Regions from separate parts of the Streptomyces sp. NPDC059668 genome, predicted to be linked through region 3. Evidence: riboswitches for the same ligand, from Rfam matches in the RefSeq annotation. Region 3 holds a riboswitch; each other region holds the start of a gene.
What was found. Region 3 has a riboswitch for cyclic di-AMP ahead of ACFV2J_RS19195 (transglycosylase SLT domain-containing protein). Riboswitches for the same ligand answer to the same signal wherever they lie in the genome.
Positions count from the first base shown of each region.

Region 1: another riboswitch for cyclic di-AMP. It lies ahead of ACFV2J_RS08185 (C40 family peptidase); the one in region 3 lies ahead of ACFV2J_RS19195 (transglycosylase SLT domain-containing protein).
Region 2: another riboswitch for cyclic di-AMP. It lies ahead of ACFV2J_RS40875 (M23 family metallopeptidase); the one in region 3 lies ahead of ACFV2J_RS19195 (transglycosylase SLT domain-containing protein).

Region 1 covers NZ_JBHWEL010000007.1:67,048-76,603, reverse strand. The annotation lists gene ACFV2J_RS08205 (sensor histidine kinase) at 1-887, opposite strand, end outside; gene ACFV2J_RS08200 (response regulator transcription factor) at 884-1,588, opposite strand; gene ACFV2J_RS08195 (diacylglycerol/lipid kinase family protein) at 2,003-3,373, shown strand; gene ACFV2J_RS08190 (lamin tail domain-containing protein) at 3,518-4,921, opposite strand; gene ACFV2J_RS08185 (C40 family peptidase) at 5,531-7,261, opposite strand; cyclic di-AMP (ydaO/yuaA leader) riboswitch at 7,321-7,496, opposite strand; gene ACFV2J_RS08180 (hypothetical protein) at 7,732-8,676, opposite strand; gene ACFV2J_RS08175 (GNAT family N-acetyltransferase) at 8,913-9,548, opposite strand.
Region 2 covers NZ_JBHWEL010000118.1:603-10,158, forward strand. The annotation lists gene trmB (tRNA (guanosine(46)-N7)-methyltransferase TrmB) at 1-414, shown strand, start outside; gene ACFV2J_RS40865 (PrsW family intramembrane metalloprotease) at 480-1,916, shown strand; gene ACFV2J_RS40870 (aldo/keto reductase) at 1,945-2,889, opposite strand; gene ACFV2J_RS40875 (M23 family metallopeptidase) at 2,957-3,994, opposite strand; cyclic di-AMP (ydaO/yuaA leader) riboswitch at 4,006-4,163, opposite strand; gene ACFV2J_RS40880 (PP2C family protein-serine/threonine phosphatase) at 4,378-5,619, opposite strand; tRNA gene ACFV2J_RS40885 (tRNA-Met) at 5,870-5,943, opposite strand; gene ACFV2J_RS40890 (dihydrofolate reductase family protein) at 6,129-7,271, opposite strand; gene ACFV2J_RS40895 (MarR family winged helix-turn-helix transcriptional regulator) at 7,446-7,949, shown strand; gene ribA (GTP cyclohydrolase II) at 8,145-8,771, shown strand; tRNA gene ACFV2J_RS40905 (tRNA-Lys) at 8,833-8,905, opposite strand; gene ACFV2J_RS40910 (amino acid permease) at 9,038-9,556, opposite strand, start outside.
Region 3 covers NZ_JBHWEL010000024.1:28,850-38,405, reverse strand. The annotation lists gene ACFV2J_RS19215 (outer membrane lipoprotein carrier protein LolA) at 1-352, opposite strand, end outside; gene ACFV2J_RS19210 (CHRD domain-containing protein) at 587-1,579, opposite strand; gene ACFV2J_RS19205 (polyprenyl synthetase family protein) at 1,900-2,910, opposite strand; partial or broken gene ACFV2J_RS19200 (CocE/NonD family hydrolase) at 3,234-5,369, shown strand; cyclic di-AMP (ydaO/yuaA leader) riboswitch at 6,009-6,165, shown strand; gene ACFV2J_RS19195 (transglycosylase SLT domain-containing protein) at 6,170-6,910, shown strand; gene ACFV2J_RS19190 (HAD family hydrolase) at 7,049-7,867, opposite strand; gene ACFV2J_RS19185 (NAD(P)-binding domain-containing protein) at 8,167-9,369, opposite strand; gene ACFV2J_RS19180 (ATP-grasp domain-containing protein) at 9,398-9,556, opposite strand, start outside.

The DNA of each region.
Region 1 (9,556 bases), on a different contig from region 3:
CCCAGCAGCCGGGCGTGCTCGCGGCGCAGGTCGTGCAGCACCTCGTCGCGGTCGGCTCCGGCGAGTTCCGGATGCCCGGTGAGGATCTCCAGATTGGTCTGCATGCTCATCAGCGGAGTGCGCAGTTCGTGCGAGGCCGCGGAGGCGAAGGAGCGGGCGGTGGCCAGTGCCTCGGCCGTTCTCGCGGCCTGTTCGTCATAGCGGGCCAGGACGGTCCGCAGGGTGAACGCGAGGTCGTCGACCTCGGCGATACGTGTCGGGGTGTGGTCGAGACGGGTCGGGCTGGACCGCGGGTCCAGGCCGCTCGCACGGCGTTGCAGACGGCGCAGCGGCCGGCTCGCCCGGGCGGCGACACCCCAGGCGAGCAGTCCCGACAGCGGCGCCGCGAGGAGCGCGACGGACACCGCGCGCCGCCGGACCAGTCGCAGTTGGGTGTCGGCGGCGGTGTCCGACGCGAACAGCCAGAGCGTGCCGCGGACTCCGGGCCGGCCGCCCGACACCCGGGTCGACAGGATCCGCCAGCTGTGGCCGTCGGCCCGGAGGGTGACCGGGACCGGCGCGCTCGGAGGCAACGGTGCTCCGGCGTCCGGCTGCGGACCGCCGGTGAAGGTCTCGTCCGGGCCGATCAGGCGGACGCCGACGTCCAGGGCCGAGGTGAACAGCTTTCGCTGCCGCGCCTGTTCGACCGCGGCCGAGCGGTCGGCGGCACTCGCGCGCAGCAGTCCCCGGGCGTCCTTGGCCACGGTCGCCGCGCGCTCGCGCAGATGGGCGTCCTGCTGGTCGTGCAGATCCGCCGCGACCAGCCGCAGCAACAGCCAGCCGGTGGCCAGGACCAGGACGGGCACGGTGGCGCCGACGGCCAGCGCGATCCGCGTGGACAGCCTCACCGCTCCTCCTCCGTCCGGTCGTCCCGCAGGACGAAGCCCACGCCCCGTACGGTGTGGATGATCCGGGCGCGGTCCGGGGACTCCAGTTTGCGGCGCAGGTAGCTGACGAAGGTGTCCACCGCGTCGGTGCGCACGTCGAAGTCGTATCCCCATACGCGGTCGAGGAGTTGGTCCCGGCTGAGTACGAGGCCGGCGTTGCGCGCGAGGACGTGCAGGAGCTCGAACTCACGCCGGGTCAGGTCCACCGGCCGTCCGTCGAGGCTGACCCGGCGGGCCGCGGGGTCCATCAGCAGGCCGCCGACCCGTACGGTGTCGGTGTCGCGCGGCGGTCTGCGGCGCAGCAGTGCCTCCAGGCGCAGCACGAGCTCCTGCAACGCGAAGGGTTTGACGAGATAGTCGTCGCCGCCGGCCTGGAGTCCCGCGATCCGGTCGGCGGTCTCGTCGAGCGCGGAGAGCATCAGCACGGGTACGTCGTTGTTCTCGCCCCGCAGTGTCCTGCACACCTCGATGCCGTCGAGGTCCGGCATCGAGATGTCCAGCACGATCACGTCCGGTGGTCTCGTCCGGGCCACGGCCAGCGCCGGGCGGCCACCGTCGGCCAGGTCCACGGTGAATCCGCCGAGCCGCAGTCCGCGCTCCAGCGAGCGGCGTATCGCCGCGTCGTCGTCGACGACCAGGACCCGGCCCCGGTCTGAGCTCATCGCCACTGTCCCTCCGTGCCGCTGTCCTTCGCGCCGCCGTCCCTCGGTGCCGCTGTTCCCTCCGGTACGGCGGGGTGCACCGGGCCCCGTGTTCGGCGGGGTCCGCCGCCCATCGTGCATCAGTCGTGCCGGACCCGTTCCCGAGGGGTACCGACGGCGCCTCGCCGACCGCCGACTGCCGCCCACCGCCCGGTCCGCCCGGTCCGACCGGTCCGACCGGTCCGTCCGGATCCCCTTCCCGGGTGACGGCCCGCGCCCGTACCGGGTCCTCGATCACTCCGCGCGCCGTCTGTGGTGGAGTGGGCCGCACCGGCCCGGGCACCGTCGATCCGTGCCTTCGCGCATCCCCGCACCGGCGCGTCGGCGTACCGGCGTGTCCGTGCACCGGCGCATCCGTGCATCCCTGGAGGAACGATGACCGAGGACACGAGCGGCGCGCCCCGCGGCGGACAACGATGGGCGGCCAGAGCCGCACTGGCCGCGGCGGCGCTGGCGGTGCTGCTGCCGCTGGCCAAGGGCGGCCTGAGCGGCGTACTGCTGCTCGCGCTCGCGCTGGTCGGAGTGATCGTCACGGCGGCCGCGGCATGGTGGACGCTGACCCGGCGCGGCCCGCTGCGCTGGATCGCGGCCCTGCTGGCGGTGGCCACGCCCGCCGCCGTCGTCGCCCTGTTCGCGGTCTCCCTGCTCTGGGCCGCGCCGGTGTCCTTGCTGCTGTGGGCCGTGGCCGTCTGGAGCGGACGTCACGCGCTGCGCGGCGACCGCCCCCGCGCTCGGCGGGCACGGGAACGCAGGACGGCGCCCCCGCGCCGCCCCTTCCTGGTCATGAACCCCCGCTCCGGCGGCGGGAAGGTGACGAGGTTCGGCCTGGTGGAGAAGGCCGAACGGCTCGGCGCGCGGGTCGTCCTCCTCGACCCCGACGAGCACCAGGACGTCACCGAGCTGGCGCGCGCGGCCGTCGCCGACGGCGCCGATCTGCTGGGCGTCGCGGGCGGTGACGGGACCCAGGCCCTCGTCGCGGCCGTCGCCGCCGAACACGGTCTGCCGTTCCTGGTCATCTGCGCGGGTACCCGCAACCACTTCGCGATGGACCTCGGACTCGACCGCGAGGACCCCGCACGCTGCCTCGACGCACTCACCGACGGCGTCGAACTCCGCGTGGACCTCGGGTTCGCCGCGGAGCATCCGTTCGTCAACAACGCCTCCTTCGGCGCCTACGCGGCGGTCGTGCAGAGCCCGGCGTACCGCGACGACAAGGTCGGCACCATCCTGGAGCTCCTGCCCGAGCTGCTCACCCGCCGACGCGGGGCACGGCTCACCGCCCGCACCGACGGGGTGACGCTCGACGCCCCGCAGGCCGTGCTGGTGAGCAACAACCCCTACCGTACGAACGATCCGGCCGGGATCGGCCGCCGCGAACGCCTCGACTCCGGGCTGCTCGGCGTCCTCGGGATCAAGGTCGACAGCGCGGCCGAGGCGGCGGCCCTGGTGCTCGACCCTGCTGCGGAGGGACTCGCGGTCCTCACCACCCGCGAGGTGGTCGTCGACGCGGACCGACCGGAGATCGAGGCCGGCGTCGACGGCGAGGCCCTGATGCTGCCCACCCCGGTCCACTGCCGCGTCGCCCCCGGCGCACTGCGCGTCCGGGTCCCGAGGAAGCGTCCCGGCGTGCCCGATCTCCGACCGCCCCTGAACTGGCGCCGGTTGCGCGAGCTCGCGACGACAGCGGGCCGGACGCCCCACACCCGTGGGCCCGTTCAGGCCGAGGACACGGCCCGGCGCGCCTGAAACCGGTCCGACTTGCTTCGGGGACGGCCCAGGGGACGGCACGACGCCCACGTCCCGTACGGAGGGCCCCGCCTCCCCCGCGGTCGTCCGACAGGGGAGGCGGGGCAGGGAGCGGCTGTCGCGCCCCGCCCCTTCCCGATGGTGTCAGGGGGTGCAGTTCAGCGTGCCGGCGCGCAGTGCGTGGCCGCCGTCGTTGGAGTCGTCGGACCACATGACCGGCTTGTGGCCGGAGACGCAGGCGGACTGGGGGGCGAGGGCGAAGCCCTCGTTGTTGTAGTTGGACATGCCGGTGGGCCGGTCATAGGTGTGGGTGACGGCGAACTTGCCCTGGGCGTTGATGTCGAGGGTCGAGGTCCGGCCCTGGCAGGTGTCGTCGCAGGCCGCCCACAGGTGCCCGGTGGCGGGCTCGAACTCCAGGTCCATCACGCCGGGGAAGCCGCTGGTGATGGTGGCGACGCGGGTGTATCCGCCGCCCGACTGGCTGAGGGCGTAGGCGTAGATGGTGCCGTTGTCCTCGACGCCGGTGAAGAAGAGGCCGCTTCCGTGGCCGGGGTAGCCAGCCGGGTCGTAGGCGGCGCCGGTGTGCTCGTCGCGCAGTCCGTGTGCGGTCAGGAAGGTGTCCGGGATCCATGAGATGCCCTCGGGCCCGGCGTTGGCCGGCAGGGAGGGCAGGTCGGAGGTGAGGTTCCACTCGGCCGTCGCGTTCAGCGAGGAGGCGGTGGAGGACGTGTCGAAGCGCAGGATCTTCGGCATGCTGGTGGAGCCGTTGCCGTTGTCGCGCTCGGTGGCGACGAACATGCCGTCGGGGGTGACGACCACGCCCTCGGCGTCTGGATCACCGCTGCCGCCCGCGTAGTGCAGCGCCTTGCCGGATCCCCAGCCGGCGGCCGGGTCGGGGCGCCACGTCGCGCCGTTGGGCACGAGCCGGTAGAGCTTTCCGGGGCCGTTGTCCACCGCCCAGAGCACGCCCGCGCTCTCGAAGGACAGGCCGCTGAGGTTCTCCCCGAACACGTTCGAACCGTCGGCGACGGTGACCGCCGTGCCGCCCGGCCACGTGGTGCTCCCGCCGCCGGTGGTGCCGCAGGCGTTCGCCGCGCCCTTGGTCGACGCGGTCGTGGTCGTGAACGCGCCGGTGCCGTCCGCGCACCGCCCGTACGTGGTACTGGCGTGATCGGTCCAGGTGTAGGAGTCCACCAGAGTGGAACCGTCCGTCTGGAACAGTCGCGCGGAGTCCGAACTCCCCAGCCCGAACGACGACTCGACGTCCAGCGCCAGGAACGCGCCCGGAGCGATGGACGTCTTCTTGCCGACCTTGTAGGAGTGGGAGTTGTCGTTGTCCTTGACGATCCACCCGGACACGTCGACCGCGGCGGTCCCGGTGTTGACGAGTTCGATCCAGTCGCCGGGGCTGCCGCCGCTCGACTCGACCTCGTTGATCCGCACCGTGGACGGGTCCTGCGCCGAAGCCGGCGCACCCGAGAGGCCGAGGGCGAGGAGGATCAGGGCGGCGGCGGTGATGGGGGCTTGTCTACGCCAGTGCGTACGCAAGGTGGCCGGTCCTCTTTTCAGGGGGTCGGGCAGACAAGGAGCGCGCTCACGCTCCCGGCGCAGCTTCGGGCACACCGGCGACCACGGACTGAACACGCCGCGAACAGAGCGGGTACACGCCGAACGGACTTGATCGACTGGGCCCTCGGCCGGGCCAAGGCCGCATCTACCGGCGCGAGTTGTGCGCCAGGATCGGTGCCGACGCCCAGGCGCCGGCACCTCGACACGCATGCCGTCGCATACGCCAGGGACGAGCGGCCGTCACTCGGCCGACGTAGGAACCGCGCGCCGAGGGACGAGGCACCGGCGCGGCGCGGCTGGTCGCTTCCGCGTTCAACTCGCCTGTCCTCAGGACCTCATGGGGTCAGCGGGACCGCGTCGTGCACGACCGTCCCGGACAAGTAGCCGTGCACGTGCACCCGTTGGGCGACTTCGCACGGGTACGCGCGCCTGGCCCAGGCGGGTGCCCGGCGCCGTGTCTCCCCTGGGCAGCGGCCCGGTGCCCGTGCCGGGTCGGCACGGGCGTCGGACGGGCTTGCGGTACCGGCCGCCTCGGCACCCGCGCCGGCGGCCGTGGGACGCCGGCCCTGCGCGATCCCGCTCGGCCCCTTACGCGGGCCGCGCGGCGCTGTGGATCGCCGTCTGTCCGGCGTAGAAGATCGACTCCTCGCGTATGGACGCCCCCGGGCTCGGCGCGTGGATCATCATGCCGTTGCCGATGTACAGGCCGACGTGACTGACGTCCCCGTAGAAGAAGATCAGGTCGCCGGCGCGGATGTCGGTGAGCGGGACCGGCGTGGTGGCCGTGGCCTGGTCGCGCGCGGTACGCGGGAGCGCGACCCCGGCCACCGTCCACGCGGCCCGGGTGAGGCCCGCGCAGTCGTACGAGCCCGGACCTGCCGCGCCCCAGACACACGGCCTGCCGATCTGGGCACGGGCGAAGGCCACCGCCTTGGCGGCCTTCATGTCGTACCCCGAGCCCGACGTGTCGCCGCCGCCCATGACCGCGCCCGCGGTGGCGGACATCCCCGCGTCGACCGTCGCGGCCGGGAGGAAGGACGGGTCGGGGACGACGGACGGGGCGAACGGAGCCGACCCGACCGACGGGGCCGGGGCGACGGCCATGGCGGGGACGTACGCCGTCGCCGACGCGACGGGGGGCTCCGGAGGGAACGGCAGGTCCGGGACACCGAGCAGGTCCGGGGCACCGAGCAGGTCCGGTACTGGGAGCCCGCCGGGAGCGTAGGCCACGTCCTGTGCGTAGGACAGCTCAGGAGCGTAGGCCGTGCCCGACGCGAAGGCCGTGTCCGAGGTGAACGTCATGCCCGACGCGAACGTGGTGTCCGGGGTGAACGCGCCCGGGGCGAACGTCGTCTCCGGGGTGAACGCCGTGTCCGGGACGAAGGTCATGCCCGAGGTGAACGTCATGTCCGGGGTGAGGGGCGTGCCCGCACCGAGGGACGCGTCCGAACCGGCGGACGCGCTCATGCCCGCGGGCGCGGCCGTGTTCAGGGACGCGCCCATGCCCGGGCCCGCCGCCTGCTGACGCCGCCACTGCTCCTCGGCCTCGCGACGGGCCTGTTCCTCCGGGGTGGGCCAGACCTCCTGAACCGGCGGCGCCTCGATCGCCGCGACCGGGGTGCTCCGCTGCTGGACGACGTGCCGGGACAGCAGCTCACGGGCGAGTGCGAGCTTGCGCCGGTTCTGCTCCTTGCGGTGCTTCAGCGAGGAGTGGCCGGACTCGGCGGTCGGCGCGGGCAGCGCCTTGACGGCCTCCTGCCGCGCCCCGCCGCCGGCCGGCAGCGCCGCGAGGGCCCGCCCGGCGGCCGGCTCCGCCACGGACCCTGTCGCCGGTCCTGCGGTCAACGCGGCCACGGGCCCCGCTCCCGGTCCGGCGGTCAGCTCCGGCACGGGGCGAGCCGCGGTCTCCAGGGCGCGGGCGGCAGGGCCGCCCTCCAGGCGCTTCGCGGCGGGCGCGGGGAGCGCCTCGGCCGGGCGCTTCGGCGTGCGGTCGGCCGGCAGCCGGGCCGGCACGGTCGGTCCCAGCCGGGCGCGGCCCACGTCGAACCAGGGCCGCGACACGTCGGCCCCGGCGGCGTCGGCGCCCCTGCGCCCGGCGTCCCGGGCCGGGTTGACGCGACTGCGCGAACCGGTGGTCATCGCGCGGGTCGCGTTGTAGTTCCCGGTCGCGGCCTCGGCCCGGTCGTAGAGGGAGCTGATCCGCTGCTGGACCTCTTCGCGGCTCGGAGCGTCGCCTCCGGCGAGGGAGGCGGAGTCGGGGCTCTGCGGGAACAGGTCCGCCGAGGAGCGGGCCACTGTCGCGGGTGCGGAGCTGGGCATGCCGGGGAGGCTGCTGCTGCCTCCAGGGCCCGGGGTGCGTTCCGGCGCCATGGCAGACGTACTCCTTCCGTGCTCCGCCTACCGAGTTAGCTGTCGGGTTCGGGCGGACAGATCCGGAAGGTATGCCCTACGGCCCCTGCCCGGTGGGGCAGTCGGGCCGATTCACCCCAAAATTTCGGTTGGGTCCCCGGCTCCGGTCGCCGTGAGGCCGCACCGGATTAGGCGGAGGCCAAGCGACCCGGCGAGGTTCGCCGGAGGAAGTCGTGTGGCCTGGCGCCAACTTAGCCAACTTGTGTACCTCGCGTGAAGATTGAAGTGCGAAGTGTCCGATATGTAATTGTGACCTTCGTCGTACTCCCGATCTCGGGTGAGTTTGCGCACCGGCCACCGGCTCAAGTCCTCGGCGGCACAGCCCGATTCGTCGTGGCCTCTGAAGCCGTGCGGCCGCACGGAGCGGCTCCCGGCCCGCGTCAGCACAGTTGGGCACGCGGCTCGTCGGCGCGGATCGCGGGGTCCGGCGGGATCGCCGGAGCCGACGGTTCGGGCCGGGCCGACGATGCGGTCACGGACCCTGTTCCCGCCACGGACGGAGTCCCCGTCGTGGACGGTGGCACCGGCGGTTCCACCGAGTCCGGGTTCGGGTCCGGGTCCGGACCGCCGCCGGCCGGACCGGGGTCCGCTCGGCGCGAGGCGAGCAGCACCGCCAGGGCCCGCAAGGGTCTTCGCGCGCGTCCGTGCAGCAGCCCCAGGACGATCGCGGCCGCCACGGCTATCAGGTGTTCCCGACCCGCCAGATTGGGTCTGACGATCGACTCCCACACCATCGAGCCCCCGGTGAGCGCGAACACCACGGGTGCGCGTCGGACCACCGCGAGGTAGGTGAACAGGCCCACCACCGCGGCGGACGGGCCGGTGTCCAGCACCTGCCCGATCTCGGGGGGCAGCCCCAGACCCCACCAGCCCGGGCCCATCGCGATCATCACGCGGACGGTGAGGGTGCCCGCCAGCGTGGTGACGTAGGCGATGGCCAGGGTCCGGGCCCGGCCGAGGGCGAGTTCGGCGAGGGCGAACGCGAGGAACAGCTGAGTGATGCCCGCCCACACCGGCAGGTCGAGGGCGGGGACGTACAGCGACACGGGAGTGCGCAACAGGGCCAGTGGCAGCGGCAGCGACGCCTTCACCCCGCCGGTCAGCCGCACCACCGTGGCGCCGGTCGGATGCTGGGCGATCGCGTGGAAGAAGATGACCCCGAAGGCGGCCACGAAGGCCAGCACGAGTCCGGACAGTCCGCGCCGCACGAGTTGCCGGAACGGTTCGACGACGATGCCGTGCCACTCACCGCGCAGGGTGCGGCCGACGAACGACACCAGCCGGTACGGCGTGCCGCCCGGCCGCCCGCGTGCGCCGTCGCGCACGGCGGACGGCGGCGGCCCCCCATCGGGCCCCGCCGTCCGTGCATGACCGTTGCCGACATCGCCGCGACGCTCTTCCACCGCCCTAAGCAATGCCCTCTCCCCCCACCACCCGCAGGACGTCTCCTCGTATAGAGGGACGAGATCTTCATAAGGTTGACTCCGGCCGCGCCCTCTCCCTGTCGCGGGCTCGACCCCACGGGCCGCACGGCCCGCACCACCTCCACGACCCGCGCGGCTCAGGACGTGCGGCGCGCGCGGCCCGTCGGCCTGCCCAGATAGGTCAAGGGGCCCGGTTCCGGTACGGGGATCTCGTGGAAGCCGAGACGATCGTAGAAGGCGCGGGCGGACGTGTTGGCGGTGACCATGCCGAGGTGGACGGCCGGGACACCGCGATCGGCGAGCGCGTCGAGGAAGGTGTCCATCAACGCCCGCCCGTGGCCCCTTCGCTGCCAGTCCGGGAGCAGGTCGATGTGCAGATGCGCGGGATGGGCGGCCAGTTCGGGCAGGACCATGCGTTCGGGGCGGTGCAGCAGGTCGATCATCGTGTCGCCCGGCGTGCGCGGTGGCGTCGTGCTCCGTGGATAGCGCGTGGCGACCGTCGGTATCCAGACGGCGCGGAGGTCGCCGGCGAACCGCGCGGTGTCGGCGGTGCCGAGGACGTAGCCGACCGCCCGGCCCGTCCCGTCGTCGAGCACGAAGGCGAGTTCCGGTTCGAGATGACAGTAGGGGTACGCGAACAAGGTCGGCATCAGTTCCAGGTCGGGATACAGAGCCCGTGAGTCGCCTCCTTCGTGGGCCGTCATCACACACACGTGCCCCACCGCGGCACGGTCTTCGGCCTTGTACGGGCGGATCGTCGGCTGGTGAGTCATGGGCCGTA
Region 2 (9,556 bases), on a different contig from region 3:
CTGGCCAACATCCGGGTCGGCAACGGCGACGCGATCATCCTGCTCCGCGAGATGCTCCCGCCGGACGCGCTGAGCGGACTGCGCGTGTACTTCCCCGACCCGTGGCCCAAGAAGCGCCACCACAAGCGCCGGCTGATCCAGCCCGAGTTCCTCGACCTCGCCGCGACCCGCCTCGCGCCGGGCGCGCTGGTGCACTGCGCGACCGACTGGGAGCCGTACGCCGAACAGATGCTGGAGGTGCTCACCGCGCATCCGGACTTCGAGAACACCGCGCCGGACGGCGGTTTCGCGCCTCGTCCGGACTTCCGGCCGCTGACCCGTTTCGAGGGCCAGGGGCTGGAGAAGGGTCATGTGGTGAACGACCTGCTCTTCCGGCGCGTACAGCACCGGGAGCAGCACACTTCGGGCGACTGACACCCTCTGCGGACCGCCTCCGGCACCGTCGCGGGCACCGCCCCCGCCTCGTTAGGGTCAATGCCGTGGCCACCTTTCCCGCGTACCCCCCGCACCCCGGCGGCGCGCCCGCCGCCGGTGCGTCGCGGCATCCGCACTGGTGGCGGAGACGGGGGTACCTCTCTGCTCGAGCGCAGCCGAGAACGTGGGGCAGGGTCCGGTACGGCGCGCTGATCACCCTGCTCGCGCTCTCCGGTCTCGTCATCCTGGCCCTGGTGCGCCGGCAGACCGGTACCGAGGGATTCCTGGTGGGTCTCGGCCTCGCCGTGCTGCCCGTGCCGCTCCTGCTCGCCGCATTCCGCTGGCTGGACCGGGTCGAGCCGGGCCCCTGGCGGAACCTGCTCTTCTCGTTCGCCTGGGGCGCGTGCGCGGCGGCGCTGATAGCCATCGTCGCCAACAGCTTCGCGACCCGGTGGATAGCGACCGCCACCGCCGACCCGTCGGGCGCGGACACGCTCGGCGCGACGGTCATAGCCCCGATCGTCGAGGAGTCCGCGAAGGCCACGGCCGTGCTGCTGGTCTTCCTCTTCCGCAGACGGGACTTCACCGGGATCGTCGACGGGGTGGTCATCGCCGGGGTCACCGCGACCGGCTTCGCCTTCACCGAGAACATCCTCTACCTCGGCAACGCCTTCGGCACGGACCAGCTCAGCGGCGAACGCGGACTGGCCTCCGTCACCGCCGCGACCTTCTTCGTCCGGGTCGTGATGGCGCCCTTCGCGCACCCGCTGTTCACCGTGTTCACCGGCATCGGCTTCGGTGTCGCGGCACTGTCCGCCGAACGCAGGCGGCTGCGCCGTGTCCTGCTGCCCCTGGTCGGACTGCTGCTCGCGATGGGCATGCACGCCATGTGGAACGGCTCGTCGAGCTTCGGCGAGTACGGCTTCTTCGCGGTGTACGGCGCGTTCATGGTGCCGGCGTTCGGACTGCTCACCTTCCTCGTCGTCTGGACGCGGCAGCGTGAGCTGAGGACCGTCCGCGCCGAACTCCCCGCGTACGCCGTCGCCGGGTGGCTGACCCCGCCCGAGCCGTACGTGCTCGGTTCGATGCGCGCACGGCGGCTCGCCCGTCAGTACGCGGCCCGTCACTTCGGCAGGGCGGCGGCGCGGTCGGTCGCGCGGTACGAGGCCTGCGCGACCTCGCTCGCGTTCCTGCGGCACCGGGGGCGCAGCGGCCGCGCGGGCCCGGATTACGTCGTACGGGAGCGGGAGCTGCTCCATGAGCTGTGGGGCCGCCGGGAGGCCGCCCGTCCCTCGCTCGCGTACGCGGCACGAGTGACCGCCCCGGCCCTGCCGGTGCCGCCGCCGGCATGGCCCGCGTACGGCTACGGCTACGGCTACGGCTACGGTGTCGGCCATGTTCCGGCGCAACCGTCCGCACGCGACGGACGGGACAGACGGGACGGCCGCGAGGATCCGGCCCCGGCCGCGCCCCGGCCGGCGTACGACCCCTACCGGTCCTGAGCGGGGCCCGGGCCGCGGAGCGGATCGCTCAGGCCGACGCCTCCGTCAGCCGCGCGAGTTCGTCGTCCTTCAGGGTGAGGTCCGCGACCGCGAGCAGCGCCGGAAGCTGTTCGACCGTCCGTGCGGAAGCGATCGGGGCCGCGACCGTGGGCCGGGCGGCGAGCCAGGCGAGGGCGACCGTGGCGGCCTGGGCGTCGTGGGCCCGGGCGACCTCGTCGAGGGCGTCGAGGACCCGCCGGCCCCGCTCCGTCTCCAGGTGCTTGCCCGCGCCCTCGGCCCGCGCCGAGTCGACGGATGTGCCCGGACGGTACTTGCCGGTGAGGAAGCCGGAGGCGAGGGCGAAGTAAGGGACCGCGGCGAGTCCGGTCCGGGAGGCGACCTCCTGGAGCGGGCCCTCGTAGGTGTCGCGGGAGACGAGGTTGTAGTGGGGCTGGAGTGCGGCGTAGCGCGCGAGGCCCTCGCGGTCGGAGAACTCCAGGGACTCCGTGAGCCGCTCGGCGGAGAGGTTGGAGGCGCCGATCGCCCGGACCTTGCCGGCGCCGACGAGCTCGTCGAGGGTGCCGATGATCTCCTCGACCGGGACCGAGGTGTCGTCGAAGTGGGTGTAGTACAGGTCGATGTAGTCCGTGCCGAGCCGGCGCAGCGACGCGTCGGCCGCCGCCCTGATGGTGTCCGGGGCCAGCCCCTTGTACTGGGGATGTGCGCCGACCTTGGTGGCGAGGACGACGTCGGAGCGGTTGCCGCGCGCGGCGAACCACTTGCCGATGATCGTCTCGGACTCACCGCCCCTGTTGCCGGGGATCCAGGCCGAGTAGCTGTCGGCGGTGTCGACGAAGTTGCCGCCCCCGGCCACGTACGCGTCGAGGACGGCGAAGGACTGCGCCTCGTCGGCGGTCCAGCCGAAGACGTTGCCGCCGAGGGCGAGCGGGAAGACCTCGATGTCGGAGGAACCGAGCTTGCGGAGAGGAGTCATACCCCATTTCAACAGTCGTACCGGACGACTGCATTCCGCGCCCGCCGTGTGCACGGCGGGCGGCGGATCAGGGGTTGATGCCCTTGCTGTGCAGCCATGCCATCGGGTCGATCGCGGCGCCGCCGTCGGGGTGGACCTCCAGGTGGAGGTGCGGCCCGGTCACGTTGCCGGTCGCGCCCACCCGTCCGATGACGTCGCCGGTGGCCACCTTCTGCCCCACGCTGACGCTGATGGACGACTGGTGGCAGAACCACAGCTCCGTGCCGTCGTCGAGGGTGAGGATCGTCCGGTAGCCGTACGCGCCGGCCCAGCCCGCCTCCGTGACGGTGCCGCTGTGGATCGCCTTGATCAGCGTGCCCGTGGGGGCGGCGAAGTCGAGACCGGTGTGATACCCGGAGGACCACATGGATCCGGCGTCGCCGAAGCGGGAGGTCAGGGTGTACGAGGAGGTCGGCAGCGAGTAGCTCTTGGCGAGCTCCGCGAGGCGCGCGGCCTCGGCCTTCTGCTTGGCCTCCGCGTCCGCCTTCTTCTTCGCGGCGGCTTCCTTGGCCTTGGCCTCGTCCTGCTGTTCGGCGGCCAGCGCGACGGCCTTCTTCGCGGCGGCGGTCTCGGCGGCGGCCTGGGCCGCGCTGTCGACCTGGTCCTGCTGGGACTCGGCCTGCTCCATGATGCGGGCACGCAGCGCCTCACCGGCGTCCGCGTTGCCCTGCGCGGCGTCGGCGGTGGTGAGACCGGCGCCGGTGAGCGGGGTGGAGGAGCCCTTAGGCGCGCTGGAACCGCCGTCGGATATCAGGGCCTTGGCCGACTGGGTGACCGAGGAGAGGTCCGGCAGCGAGATCGACACGGGCGGCTTGCCGGGCGAGGCGGTGGCGATGCCACCCGCGCCGACGGCGGCCAGGACACCGACGCCGAGAACGGTGGAGCTGCGGGCGAGTCCGCCTCCGCGCTGCTTGGAGACGCGGTGCCGGCCGCGGACGGGAGCGATGGAATCCGCGGTGGGGTTCCACTCCTCCCAGGGGCCCTCGTCGTCGCCGCGGACGTGACCGAAAGTCTGGGGGTCGTTCGGCGCGAACGAAGTGGGCTGGGCAGGCCGGTTGGACGCCACGTGGGCGCGCTCCTTTCCTTCCTTCTCGCCTACCGGGTTAGCTGACGGGTTCGGAGCAGGAAGGTCTCCTACGCGCGTCAACCCACGGTGTCTCCACCGTGAAAGACGCTCGATTCACCCCAAGTTGGTGGTTCCCCGGTTCCCTCGCGGGATTCGGCGCGTGCGCACGGAGCCATCTCTTGTGACGGCTGGGACGACCGCGCTGCGTTATCGAACGTTAATAGACTCGGGTACCGGATTCCAAGCCGTTCGTACTGATCATTGCGCTCTCTTGGCCAGGACTTACGGGGCATGACCGGGGGAAAGCGGGCGAGTTGGCCCGGCCCGGCTTCCGGCACCGTTTTGACGGTGCGTCAGCTGCTATGCGGAGGGGCAGCGTCCGACTACCCCTGGTGACAACGGCCGGGAATCCCTGCCGGCTCCATGGGGCGCCGGACGGCGAGGAGCGCCATGTCGTCCGCCAGGGCGCCGCCGGTGTGCCGGCGGACGCCCTCCGCGAGCGCGGTCAGCAGGGCCTCGGGATCACGGAAGGTCCGTCCGGCGAGCCGCTCGGCCGGTTCGTAGAAGTGGCCGCGGTTGTCCCGCGCCTCGGACAGGCCGTCGGTGTGGAACAGGAGCGTGGAGCCGGGCGGGAAGTCCGCCCGCTGCGCGCGGTCGGGCCAGCAGCCCAGTTCGCCCATGCCGAGCGGCAGCGCGGGGTCCGCGGCGGCCAGCGTGAACAGCGTGCCGTCCGCGTGCAGGAGCAGCGGTGACGGATGGCCGCGGTTGACGACCCGGACCACGTCTCCCCCGTGCGGGATCTCCGCGAGGACGGCAGTGGTGAACCCCTCGAAGGCGTCCAGGCTCCCGCGCCGGGCGCCCTCGCGGACCAGTGCCCGCTCCAGTCGCTGCGCGACCGCCTCCAGCGTCGCCTCCTGCTCGGCCGCCTCGCGGAACGCGCCGATGACCACGGCGACGGCGGCCACGGCGCCCATGCCCTTCCCGCGGACATCACCCACCACCAGCCGTACGCCGTGCGGAGTGTCCTGCACCGCGTACAGGTCACCGCCGATGAACGCGCCCGCCTGGGCCGCCTCGTACCGCGCCGCGACCTCCAGGCCGCCGATCCGGCCCTCGGGTTCCGGCAGCACGGCGCGCTGAGCCGCCTCGGCGATCTGGCGGGCCGAGGCGAGCCGTTCGTCCGAGCGGCGGACGAGGACGTTGATGAGGACGGCGAGGGCGGTGACGGTCGCCACCGTGGCGACCTCGGTGATCGAGCCGATGCCCATGTGCAGGCCGAACCTGAGTCGGCAGGCGAGCAGCGCGGCCAGCGTCATGGCCCCGGTGAGGAGGGTGCCGCGCAGCGAGAGGAGCGGCGCGGCGACGAGTGGGGCGGCGGTGAAGAGCGGGGCCGCGGTGAAGTCGGGCGGGGTCAGCCAGTCGTAGACCACCGCGACGACGACGAGCAGGACCGGCAGCGCCCGTACCAGCGTCCAGGCGCGCGAGATGCGGGGGACGTCCGGCGCTCCCGGGTCCGGCGGCCGTCCGTCCCGTGGCCCCGGATCGGGCGCGGGACCGCCGGGCAGCCGTCCGGCCGGCCGGTCGGAGGGCCGTTCGGCCCGCTGCGCACCTCCTCGCTGCCCCACCCGTCCAGGTTTCCCGGAGCGGGCGGAGGGGGCCAGCGGTGTGGACCGACCGGGGGACGTCCCTCGGCTCCGCCCTTGATTTCGCCCTCGGTTTCGCCCTCAGCTCCGCCCTCGGTTCCGTGCGGGCCGTCGGAGGGACCAGGGACGGGAAACGCCGGGAACCAGCAACGCAGGAGGCCGAAAGCAGCGCGGGCGCGGAAACACCAAGGGCCGGAACTCGTGAATCCGAGTTCCGGCCCTTGGCCTTGAGTAGCGGGGACAGGATTTGAACCTGCGACCTCTGGGTTATGAGCCCAGCGAGCTACCGAGCTGCTCCACCCCGCGTCGTTGAAACCAGTGTACGCCATGTTCGACCCCCCGAGCACACCTGTTCACGCACACCCCACGACCAGGCCTCTTCTCCCTCCGGTCCCCCACTCCGGTCCCCCCGCTCTTCCCCGTGTGTCCGCCCCGCTCGCGACCGTCCACGAGCGGGGCGGCAAGGGCACACGGCCGCCGGAGCTCTCTCCTCAGGGGGTGCCGAGAAGGTGCCGGTTGGGCGCCGTGGCCCGCTCCTCGAACTCCGGGAGCACGACGACGTCCGCCCCCGCGGCCGCCAGCAGCCCGTTCCCGTCCGCGCCGGCCACGAAGGTGTCCGGCTCCCGCCAGGCGGTCACCACCCTGCGCACGCCCGCGTCGAGGATCAGCCGGGCACAGGGCGCGGGCCGCGAGGCCCGTCGGGCGCACGGTTCCAGACTGCTGTAGACGGTGGCGGCCGCCAGCCGCGGATCTCCGGCAGCGATCTTGGCGAGGGCCGCCTCCTCGGCGTGCGCGACCGGGTCGCCTCCCTCCCGCGAGTGTCCGCGGGCCAGCTCGGTGCCGTCCGCGGCCACCACGACCGCGCCCACGCTGAACGCGGTCCGCGACGGCGGGCACAGCGCGGCCAGCTCGCACGCCACCCCCAGCCAGTGCCGGTCCGCGGCCGCGGCGAGCCCGCCGGTGCCGGGGGCCGTGGGGACGTAGCGGATGAGGACGACGTCTCCCACCGCCCGTGTCTCCACCAGCCGCAGCCGCCCGGGCGGGTATCCCCCGGGCCCGAACAGCCGCGGCGCGTCCGCCTGTCCGACGAAGAGCGGCGCGACGGCGAGTTGAAGCTCGTCGGCCAGCCCCTGGCCCATCAGCTGGGTGTGCACCCGGCCGCCGCCCTCGACCATGAGGCGCCGCACCCCCCGTACGTCATGGAGGTGTTCGAGCACGGCGCGCCAGTCCAGCTCGGCCCCCGTAGCCACCACGTCGACGTCCGCACCGCGCAGGACACCGGCGGCCCGTACGGCGCCCTCGTCCGTGGTGTAGACGATCTTCTCGCCGCCGGTGTGCCAGAACTGCGCGTCGGGGTCGAGGTCGCCGGACCCGCTGACGGTGACCTTCAGCGGGTAGGCGGGACGGCCCGCGGCGACCCGGGCCGCCCGTCGCTCGGGGGAGTTGACGAGGAGCCGGGGGTTGTCGGAGCGGATGGTGCCCGCGCCGACCAGGATCGCGTCGCTGGACGCCCGCACCTCGTCGACCCGGTCGAAGTCGGCCGGACCCGAGAGCAGCAGCCGTTCGGGGCCGGTGTCGTCCAGGAAGCCGTCGAGGGAGACGGCGGCGGACAACAGGACGTAGGGATGGGGCATGGGACGCTGCCTCCGGCTCCGAGCTGCGCGCTCTGGGCTGCTCATGACTCAAGCAGGTGTTTGAGTGGGTGTTTGAGCAGGTGGTCGAGTAGGTGGTCGAGTTGATGTCGGCGCCGGCGCCAGCCTCGGCGTCCAGCAGTGGTTCAACTTTTAAACAATACCTAGACTGGTGGCATGACGACCCGCTGGCTCACCCCCGCCGAGCAACGCGCCTGGCGCTCGTACATCGCCGCCGTCTCGCTCCTGGAGGACACGATCGACCGGCAGCTCCAGGCGGAGGCCGGCATGCCCCACCTTTATTACTCCATCCTGGCCATGCTGTCCGAGGCCCCGGAGCGGCGGCTGCGGATGACCGACCTCGCCGAGGTCCTGAAGATCACCCGCAGCCGGCTGACGTACGGCGTGACCCGGCTGGCGAACGACGGCCTGGTGCGCCGGGAGGGCTGCCCCACGGACCGGCGCGGTCATGTCGCGGTCCTCACGGACGAGGGCATGGCCGTCCTGGAACGGGCGGCGCCCGGGCACGTGGAGCAGGTGCGCACGGCGCTCTTCGACCGGCTGACCCCGGAGCAGGTGGGGCAGTTGGAGGAGATCTGCGCGAGCGTCACCCGCGGCATCCAGGGGGAAGGTCCCGGGGTCCAGGGGGAAGATCTGCCATGGCGGCGGCGTTCCTCCTGAGGACGTACGGACGGCGCGGACGGCGCGGACGGGGGAGCCGAGTGAGCCGGGTGAGCCCCGGTCGGCCCATCTCCCCCGAAAGTGTTGCTTGAAGTTTAAAGCATCCTGTACGGTCGCTTTCCGAGGGTGTGCTTCAAATATGAAACACAGCCCCGGGACACCACTGCCACCGACCCGCTGGACCGGAGAGACAACATGCGCGACTTCCCCACCGCCACGGTGCGCACCCGCGTCGCCGTGCCCCTGCGCTTCGGCGACGGCTACTCGGTCGACGCGGAGCTGGTCACCTTCCACGGTCTGGCGGACGGCCGCGAACACCTCGCCGTCGTGCTCGGAGAGGTGGGCGCGAACCCGCTGGTGCGACTGCACTCCGAGTGCCTGACCGGGGACGTCTTCGGCTCGGCCCGCTGCGACTGCGGCCCCCAGCTGCGCGAGGCGGTGGAGCGGATCGCGGAACGGGGCGGCGTGCTCCTGTACCTGCGCCAGGAGGGCCGCGGCATCGGCCTCTACAACAAGCTCGACGCGTACGCCCTCCAGGACCAGGGCCTCGACACCTACGCCGCCAACGCCGCCCTCGGCCTGCCCGAGGACGACCGCGACTACACGGCGGCCGCCCAGATGCTCCGGGCCCTCGGCGTCGGCTCCCTGGACCTGCTCTCCAACAACCCCGACAAGGCCGAGCAGCTCCGCGACCTCGGCATCGAGGTCTCCCACCGTGTGCCGACGGGCGTCTTCACCACGGACCACAACGTGCGCTACCTCCGTGCCAAGGTCCTCCAGACCCAGCACACGCTCCCGCTGCCGGAGCTCACCGCGGGCTGAGCCCCGCCGCCCCCAACACACCGAAGCCCCAGGCCGGATGATCCGGCCTGGGGCTTGTCGGTAGACCCTGTGGGACTCGAACCCACAACCAATGGATTAAAAGTCCACTGCTCTGCCAATTGAGCTAAGGGTCCACGCGCCGGCCCGCACGCATCCCGCGCCGACGCATCCCCGAGCATAGCCGGACGAGGCCGGGACTCCGATCGGGTATCGGTCTCCCGGCCGCGCCGGAAGCGCGCGCGGCCGGGGACCAACCACGCACAACGCTACGGATCGACCGGTTCGGGCGCACCCTTGCGCGCCGCCTCACGGGCCCGGGTGCGGGCGTGGTCGGGGTTGAGGAACCAGTGCCGGGCCGAGGCCGTCCACCACGCCGCGGCGAAGCCGAGGACGACGAGCACGGCGACCGGCGCGTAGTTGAAGGTCTCCCAGGTGACCGGGGAGACCTGGGGCAGCATGAACAGGACCGTGATGACGACGACCCAGCCGACCGCGATCACCCCGATGAGCCGGGACCAGCGGCCCAGGTGCCACGGCCCGCGCTGGAAGGCCTCCCCCTTGCGCACCCGCAGGAACGTCGGGATGACGTACGCGACGTAGAGGCCGATGACCGCGATCGACGTCACGGCCGCGTAGGCCGCGTAGTTGATCAGATAGGGCAGGCCGAGCACGAGGGCGCCCAGCGCGGCCAGCCAGACCGCCGCCACGGGGGTGCGCGTGCGCGGGTTCACCGTGTGCCAGACGCGCGAGAAGGGCAGTGCGCCGTCCCGCGAAAAGGCGTAGAT
Region 3 (9,556 bases):
GCGGGTCGGCGGAAGAGCCGCCGGAGTCCTGGGCGGCGCCGGACATCAGGCTGTTCTCCAGACCGCCCAGATTGGGCAGCCCGAGGTCGGTGCTGATCTTGACCGTGCCGGAGAGCTGCTGGACGTCGGACTTGGCGATCTTCTCGACGAGCTGCTGCGCGGTGATCTTCGGCAGGCTGGGGTCTCCCGAGTCGGCGAGCGCCGGGACGAGCCCGATGGTCGCCGCCGCCACTCCCACCACCGCGACCGGGACGACGTATCGCGCGGCCCTGCGGCGGCCGGCGCGCATCTCGTCGGCCTCGTCGCGCAGCCTTTCCGCCCCGGCGGTCCTGTCGGATTCGTTCGGTGCCATGTGTGCCTTACCTCCGTCGTCGGCGGCGGCCTGCCATCCTGCGCTTCCCCACCCCTATAGCCGCCATTCTCACCCGAATCAGTGAGGAGTGGTGTTCTCCATATGACCAAATCGGCCGGAGAGATGCGTCAGACCCCGGACGCAACTCCACGTACTCCTTCGGTATGACACGGGGAGGCGGTACCGCCCGCGACCCGTAGGGGTCGCCGGGGACACCGCCTCCCCAGGGGTGGGTCAGCGCTGCACGAACACGTAGTCCGCCTGGTAGGGGACGCCGACGATCGCGCCCGGTGAGCAGGACCCGGCCGGGGCCGCCCCGCCCACCGTGTTGAGGCGCAGGATCTCCTGCGTGCCGGCCAGCAGGCCCCGGTGGCTGCCCGACCGGGTGGCCTTGAGGTCCAGCTCGGGGATGTTCCCGTCGCCGTTCGGGGTCTTGGAGATCACCGCCCCGGTGACCGCGCTGTGGTCGGGCGCGACCCACTGAGGCGTCCCGGAATTGGGCTTCACGAACGTGTGCTCGATTCCGCCGCCGAGCAGCGCGCCGACGTCCCGCTGGGCGAAGGCGTGTCCGCCGCCCTCGGCCGGCTTGCACTCGTAGATCTGCCTGCCCTTGACCACGGACGCCTGGAAGTTGTCGAGGGCGTCACGGAAGTCGAAGGAGCCGGTGACCTGGTGGAGCTGGCCGCGGACGGCCCCGCCCGGGAACTCGGTGGTGTGCAGATTGGCGTAGAAGGCACCCGGGTCGCTCTTCAGCCGCTCCAGCAGGGCCGCGTCCCGGACCTTCACCGTGCCGACGACGTGGTGGCCCTTGATCCTCCCGAGCAGCTCGGTGAAGTCGACCTTGACGCCGCCGTTGGTCCCCTTGGCGCCCTGGTGGATGTGGAGCATGGTCGGCCTGCCGGTGCCTCGCCAGGTCACGGCGACGGACACCTTGTCCCCCTCGACCCTGATGAACTCCAGCGCCGCGGCGTCCTTGTCCCCGACCGCGGGGCCGCCCTGCACGGGCACCTCGTTGGCGCCGCGGAGGCTGGTGGCGAGCACGGTGCCGCCGCTGCCGCTGCCTCCGAGGACTCCGCCCCGCGTGCCGACGGTCCCGCCGGGGTGCCCTCCGCCGGCGGCGACCGCCGGGACGACGGTGGCGGCGACCCCGGCCGCGGCGGCCACCGCGACACCGGTCAGGATCAGACTCTTGCGATGCGCACTGAATGTACGAACCGTACGGAGCACAAGGTTCGTACGGGATGCGGCGGACGTACTGGATGCACTCGATGCACTTGATGCACTTGATGCACTTGATCCACTTGATCCACTTGATGCACTGGACGTGGCATTCGATCCCATGATCGTGTTTTCTCCCCGTACCGCAGCCGACGCCCCCTGCGTCAGCTTCTGTGCATCAGTACGGACCGGTTCCGAGCTTGGACTCAATCCAACTATGTGACACACGCCACATCGGTGGAGGTCCGCCCGCCACCGGGAACAACGCCTCTGGGTACGCCGCTGCGGACGCCGCCACGGGCGCCCTGCAACCGGCATGGAGGGAGGCCTCAGCCCGCCCGGTGCACCACCGCGTCCACGAGCTCCACCAGCGCGGCCTTCGCGTCGCACTCCGGCAACGGAGCCACCGCGGCCCGAGCCTCCTCCGCGTACCGCACGGTGTCCCGCCGCGCCTGCTCCAGCGCCGGGTGCGCCCGCAGCCGGGCCAGCGCCTCGGCGTGCCGGTCGTCGTCCGTCAGGTCGGAGTCCAGCAGCTCGCACAGCGCGATGTCCTCGGCGAGACCGAGCCGCTCCGCCCGCTCGCGCAACCGAAGCACGGGCAGCGTGGGGATGCCCTCGCGCAGATCCGTCCCGGGCGTCTTTCCCGACTCGTGCGAGTCCGACGCGATGTCCAGCACGTCGTCCGCGAGCTGGAAGGCCACGCCCAGCCGCTCCCCGTACTGCGTCAGCACGTCCACGACCGTCTCGTCCGCCCCCGACATCATCGCGCCGAACCGGCACGCCACGGCGACCAGCGAACCGGTCTTGCCGCTCAGCACATCGAGGTAGTGCTCGACCGGGTCCCGCCCGTCGCGCGGCCCCGCCGTCTCCAGGATCTGCCCGGTGACCAGCCGCTCGAACGCCTCGGCCTGGACACGCACGGCCTCGGGCCCGAGGTCCGCCAGGGTGTGCGACGCGCGCGCGAAGAGAAAATCACCGGTGAGGACGGCGACGGAGTTGCCCCAGCGGGTGTTCGCGCTGGGCACCCCGCGTCGCGCCTCGGCCTCGTCCATCACATCGTCGTGGTACAGCGTGGCGAGATGCGTCAGCTCGACGACCACGGCCGAGGGCACGACACCCGGCGCGTAGGGGTCGCCGAACTGCGCCGCGAGCATCACGAGCAGCGGACGGAACCGCTTCCCGCCGGCCCGCAGGAGGTGCTGCGCGGCTTCCGTGATGAAGGGGACCTCGCTCTTGGTGACTTCGAGCAAGCCCTCCTCGACAGCCGCCAATCCGGCCTGGACATCGGCTTCGAGAGCCTGGTCCCGCACGCTCAGCCCGAACGGCCCGACGACGGTCACGAGAGGTTCTCCTGTCTGCTGACGATCACATGGCGAACTCGGTCGATCATTCGGTCGATGACACGGTTTGTCGATGTGTCGCTGCCATCACTCAAGTCAGCGTATCCGGTCACGTTTCGATCACCACGAGCGCCCACCGTCCCCACTGTCGACTTCCTCCCGACTTCCCTCTCACCCGGCGTCCGATGTCTCCCGGGAGGCAGGCGGTCCCACGACCGGGCGGCGGCCGATCGCGAACGGTATGTTCGTGATCGGCTGATATGGCAGCAGATAAACCGAATCACGCGCGAGCACGAAGGACTGCTGAGGACACCGAGACGAGCATGCACATCCGTACGGCCTTCCCCTACGAGACGACCCACGAGGACCTCTGGATCCCTCTGGCGGACGGCACCCGGCTGTACGCACGCATGTGGCGCCCGCTGACCGAGGAACCCGTCCCCGTCCTGCTCGAATACCTCCCGGACCGCCTCAGCGACTCGACCGCGCCGCGCGACGCGCAGCGCCACCCCTGGTACGCGGGCCACGGCTACGCCTCCGTCCGGGTGGACGTCCGCGGCCACGGCAACTCGGAGGGGGTGCCCGCGGACGCGGCGGCCACCGAGCCCGCCGACGGGGTGGAGGTGATCCACTGGCTGGCCGCCCAGCCCTGGTGCACCGGCCGGGTCGGCATGTTCGGCATCTCCCGGGGAGGCGTCACCTGTCTCAGGATCGCGGCCCTCGGTCCCGAACCTCTCAAGGCGGTCGTCACGGTCTGCTCGGCCGACGACCGCTCCGGCGTCCACCACGCGGGAGGTGCCGTTCTCGCCACCGGCGCGCACGCCCGCGCGGCCGCGGCACTCGCCCACGTCGCCCGCCCGCCGGACCCCGCGCACGTCGGCCGGGCGATGTGGCGCGACCTGTGGGTGAAGCGCCTGGAGACGGTGGACCCGTTCATCCGTACGTGGCTGTCGCATCCGGGCCATGACGTGTACGGGAGTGACGGCGGCGTCCACGAGGACCACTCCGCGATCCAGGCGGCCGTCCTCGCGGTGGGCGGTTGGCACGACCCGTACCGCGACTCGGTGCTGCGTCTCGTCCAGAGCCTCCCGCCGGGCCGCGTACGGGGTCTGATCGGCCCCTGGTCGCACCAGTACCCGAACCAGGACCGATCACCTGGCCCGGCGATCGGCTTCCTCCAGGAGACGCTGCGCTGGTGGGACCACTGGCTCGGACCGCACGGCGCGCGCCCGCCGGCGCCGGCCGACCCGGACGCGAGGCCGCCGGCCGACCCGCACGCGGGCACGTCACCCGACCCGCACGCGGGAACGCCGACCGGCCCGGACGCGAGGACGGCGGTCGGCCCGGACATGAGGACGGCGGTCGGCCCGCACGGCTCGGTGATGGCGGAGCCCCTGCTGCGCTCCTACGTCATGGACGCGCACCCGCCGGCGACGGCCTACGCCTCCCTGCCCGGCCGCTGGGTGGGCGACACGGCCTGGCCCTCCCCCCTGGTCACCCCCGTCGTGTACGCGCTCCGGGGTGCGCCGGTGCTCGTGCGCTCCCCCCAGCACACCGGCGTGGACGCGGGTCGCCTCCGCCCCGCCGGGGGCGTCGCGGACCTGCCGCCGGACCAGCGGGAGGAGGACGCGAGATCCGCCTGCTTCGAGTTCGAGGTACCGGGAGAGACCTGGATTCTGGGCAGCCCGAGCGTGCGCCTGCGTCTGACCTCCCACGCGGCCCGGGGCCAGGTGATCGCCCGGGTGTGCGACGTGGCCCCCGACGGCGCCTCGACCCTGGTCACCCGGGGTGCCCTGAACCTGTCAGCGCGCTACGGTCGCGATCAGGCGATCTCCTGGGAACCGGGCACTACGGAGGACGTACGTTTCGACCTGGCCGCCATCGGCTATGCCGTCCCGCCCGGCCATCGTGTCCGCCTCTCCCTCTCCTCCGCGTACTGGCCCTGGATCTGGCCCGAACCGGGTTCGGAGGCCGGATTCACCCTGGACCCGTCGGCCAGCTCCCTCGAACTCCCGGTACGGACAAGGGAGTCCGGCCTCACGATCACCTTCGCGGAGCCGGAGCACTCCGTACCGCTCGGGGTGTCCTCCGCGGTCACTCTCGACGAACCCCGCCCGGAACGCCGGGTCGTTCACGACGTGGCGAAGAGTGAGTGGCACCTCGAAGTCGTCCCCCGCCCCTGCGGCACCCTGGTCCATCCGGACGGCCTCGAACACACGGAGGACGCGCTGGAGACGTACTCCGTCCGGGAGGCCGACCCCCTCAGCGCCCGCGCCCACTCCTCCTGGTCGGTCCGGCTGCACCGCCCGGTACCGGCCTGGGACGCACGGGTCGAGGTCCGCTCCGAAGTCACCTGCGACGCCCACGACTTCATCACCTCCAGTGAGCTGGTCTGCAAGGACGGCGACGAGGTGGTCTTCCACCGGACATGGGAGCGGAGGGTCCCGCGCACGGTGGGCCGGAGCCCCGCAGACGTCCTCGGCGATCCCGCGGAGCCGGCCGCGGAAGAGACCGGCTCCGGGTGAATTCCTGACGACCCCGGACGAGGGCCGCCCGCCCGCTTCCCGGGCGACCCGGCGGCGGTCGCACGCCTCGGCGTGACCCGGGAGGAGGTGGCGGCAGAAGCAACAGGATCTGCGCGTAAGGGGAGTTCGCCCGCCATCCCGGCACGAGGTGTCACGCGCGTTCCGAACACCGCTCCCGTGGGCTCCACTTCGGGCTCCACGAGGGCCGGCTCCCCCAAGGCGGCCCCGACGTGGACCCGTCCGCACGGGAGGCTCGCCCGGCTCCCGGCGGGCACTCAGCGGCCTTTTATATGCGCCTTATATGCCCGACTTGCCGCCATTGCCGGTTTATTCCTGGCCCGCCGAGTGAGTTGAGTCACGCGCGAAGGTCATCCGCCCGATGATCCCTGCCGATGACTACCCGTTTGCATAAGCCAAGTTGAGCGAAGAATTCCGGATTAATCGGGCAATTCATCTGCCCTTATGTCCTGATGAAAAGGATCTACACCGAGACATCAAGGCTTGTTCCGGACATGTGCTCTCGCATACCTTCACGTCACTCCGGACGGACCGCCAAATCCTGCCACCGACCGGAAACCACACCCGACCACACGCACGGCAGGAGCGGGGGACCCAGGTAAGTCGCCGATCCGGAGTCCGGAACGGCTAGGGGTTAAGTCGCACTCACCGTGCGGCCGGGCAGCTCCCGCCCGAACCCGACAGCTCACCTCGCAGGCGCCGGAGAGGAACTCGTCATGGCCGCAGCAGGTAGACACTGCCACCCGAAGACCCGCAGCACCCTCGTCCGCGGCATCCTCGCCGCAGGCACGGGCGCGGCGGTACTCGCCCTCCCGCTCCTCGGCGCGACCTGCGCACAGGCCGCCACGGGCGCCTCCGACGTCCAGCTCGTCACCTACAAGGTGGTCACGGGCGACACCCTGGTCAAGATCGCGCAGAAGTACCCCTCCAGCGGCGGCTGGAAGAAGCTGTACGAGGCCAACAGCGCGGTCATAGGTTCCAACCCGTCGGCACTCCGCCCGGGCCTCACCCTCACGGTCGGGACGAAAACCGTCCAGAACGCCACAAAGACGGCAAAGGTCACGGAGGCCGTCGCCAAGACCACGAAGGTCAAGACCAAGGCCGCCACCGCGACCACCGCCGCCGCGAAGACGTACACGAACGACCTCGACGGCTGGATCAAGCAGTCGCTGGACATCATGGCCAAGAACGGCATCCCGGGCACGTACAACGGCATCTACCGCAATGTCATGCGCGAGTCCTCCGGAAACCCCAAGGCCATCAACAACTGGGACTCCAACGCCGCGGCCGGCATCCCCTCCAAGGGCCTGCTCCAGGTCATCGACCCGACGTTCAAGGCGTACCACGTGCCCGGAACGTCCATGGACTCCTACGACCCGGTCGCGAACATCACCGCCGCCTGCAACTACGCCGCGGCGAAGTACGGCTCGATCGACAACGTCAACGGCGCCTACTGACGGGCGCCACGAGACCGGGGCGCCGGACCGGACCTCCGGCGCCCCGGGAAGCAAGGCCGGCGGGGAACCAGGGCCCCGGGGAACCCGCGTCAGCGAGAACCCGGGCCCCGGAAGAACCGGGGCTACGGAAGTACCGGGCTACGGAGCGGAGAGCGGGAACAGCCGCTCCAGTACCACCGCGATCCCGTCGTCCTCGTTCGACAGGGTCACCTCGTCGGCCACCGCCTTGAGCTCCGGATGAGCGTTGGCCATGGCGACCCCGTGGGCGGCCCAGTCGAACATGGGGATGTCGTTGGGCATGTCACCGAAGGCGAGGGTGGCTTCGCAGGCCAGCCCGAGGTGGGCGGCGGCGAGAGCCAGCCCGGTCGCCTTGGTCACCCCGCATGGCTGGAGTTCGACCGTACCGGGCCCCGACATGGTGACGGTGGCCAGAGAACCCACCACTCCCCTGGCCGCCGCGGCCAACTCGTCGTCGGACAGCAGCGGGTGGCGCAGCAGCACCTTGCTGATCGGCTCCGTCCAGAGGTCGTCGCGGCACCCGACCCGTACGGCGGGAAGCGTCGGGTGCGGCATCACGTAGCCGGGCTCGATGAGTGTCAGTCCGTCCACGCCGTCCTGGTCCACCGCCGCGTGGAGCAGCCCGACCTCCGCCTCGATCTTGCCGAGCGCCGTCTCCGCGAGTTCCCTGTCCAGGGTCACCGACCACAGCAGACGGTCCTCGCCCGCGTCGTAGAGCTGCGCCCCCTGCCCGCACACCGCCAGTCCCGTGCCGCCGAGTTCAGCGAGGAGCGGGCGCACTCGCGGCGCCGGGCGCCCCGTCACGACCAGGTGCCGGGCACCCGCCTCCACCGCCCCCGCCAACGCGACCCGGGTCCGGTCGGAGAGTGTGTCGTCGCCGCGCAGCAGCGTTCCGTCCAGGTCAGTGGCGATGAGTGAATATGCAGTCGGAGCGGCCATGATCCGAAGAATACGGATCGGACGACTCGTCGGCCCGGCGTGAACCGGACGACGTCCGGTATCCCGTCAGCAACACCGTTCACCGCACGGGCGGCGCGCGCGGGAAGACGTCACACCCACTCCGATCCGTCGCGCCGGACGCCCGGAAGCGTCGCGGCAGCGGCTCCAACACCCGCCGCGGAGCGGGCTGTTGCGGACCGGGCACGGACGGTCACTTCCGCGTGGTGGCGGGGCCGCGGCCCCCCGCCACCGCCCCGCCGCCGCACCCGCACCCGCACCCGCGACCGTCGTGCGTCATCTCAACCGTGAGCCGCCGCCAGGTGCTTGACCAGTCGTGGCGAGGCGAACTCCGTCCCGCACACGAACCGCATGACGGGCCCGTACGAGGCCGCCGCAGGCAAGCCCGTGAAGTACAGCCCGGGCACCGAGGACCGGTATCCGGCTCCGAGCTTCGGGGTCCCGCGGCTCACCGCCAGCTCCGTCCGCAGCGCGTGTCCCAGGAAGTCCATCGCGGCGAGGTCGACGCGGTAACCCGTCGCGGCGATGACGTGGTCGGCGGCCAGTTCCTCGGCCGAACCCCCCAGAGTCCGCACGGAGAGCACCGGGCCGCTCCCGGAGACCGAGGCACGCTCGATCCGGGCGATCTCGCTGACCTCGACCTTGCCCTCGAAGCGGTCCCGGAGCCACCACGCGCCGAGCGGGCCGAGCACCCGCCGGACGAGATGGTGCCGGGTGCCGGCGGGCAGATAGCGGTAGGGGTGCGGGTAGTAGCTGAGCGCCCACAGCGACCAGGCACGCCCGAAGGGCGACTCCGGGCGCAGCCGCGGCTGTCCCCAGGGCGGCGCGCCGAAGGCGACCCTGCCCCGGCCCCGGGACACCACGCGCACCCGCGCGCCCGCCTCCGCCGCGAGAGTGGCCGTCTCCAGGGCGGACTGTCCCGCGCCGACGACGATCAGTTCCTTCCCGGAGAAGCGGGTGAGGTCGTGGTGCTGGGAGCTGTGCGAGACGGGGCCGGTGGGCGCCGGTCCGTCCGCCGCCGCCTCACCGAGCTCGGTGGGCAGATGGGCGAGGCCGTACAGTCCGGTGGCCACGACGACCGCCCGTGCCGTGAACGACTCCCCCGAGTCCAGCTTCAGCTCGAAGCCCTCGGCGCCCCGCCGGTCGACGGAGACGACCCGTACCTGCTCCAGCTCGGGCACGAGCCGCTGCTGGAACCACTCCCCGTACGCGATGAACGTCTCGACCGGGATGATGTCCTCGTCCGTGACGAGCCGCGGTATCCCGGCCGCGTCGCAGTAGTCGCGGAGTGTGTGGCCCGGCTGCGGGGCGTCGATGCTGGAGGCGGCCGGGGTCGATTTGAGGATCATCCCCTCGGGCATGTGGTCGCGCCAGCTCACCATGGGCCGGCCGAAGACACGCACCGGGATGCCGCGCGCCCGCAGATGGGCGGCGGTGGACAGACCGAACGGGCCCGCACCGATGACTGCTACCGGATGAATCACGAAGTCCCCTCCCCAGGACGTTCTTGCGTCACTTCGTGGTCGTACTGGTACCGCTGCCACGGCGGTTGGCCCGCCACAGCTGGTACAGATGTCTCGCGCCCGGCCGCACGAAGCGGGCGAGCATCGTGAAGAACGGCCGCAGGTCGTCACCCGCGAGCCAGGCCAGCTCCGTACCGCTCGCGCGCGT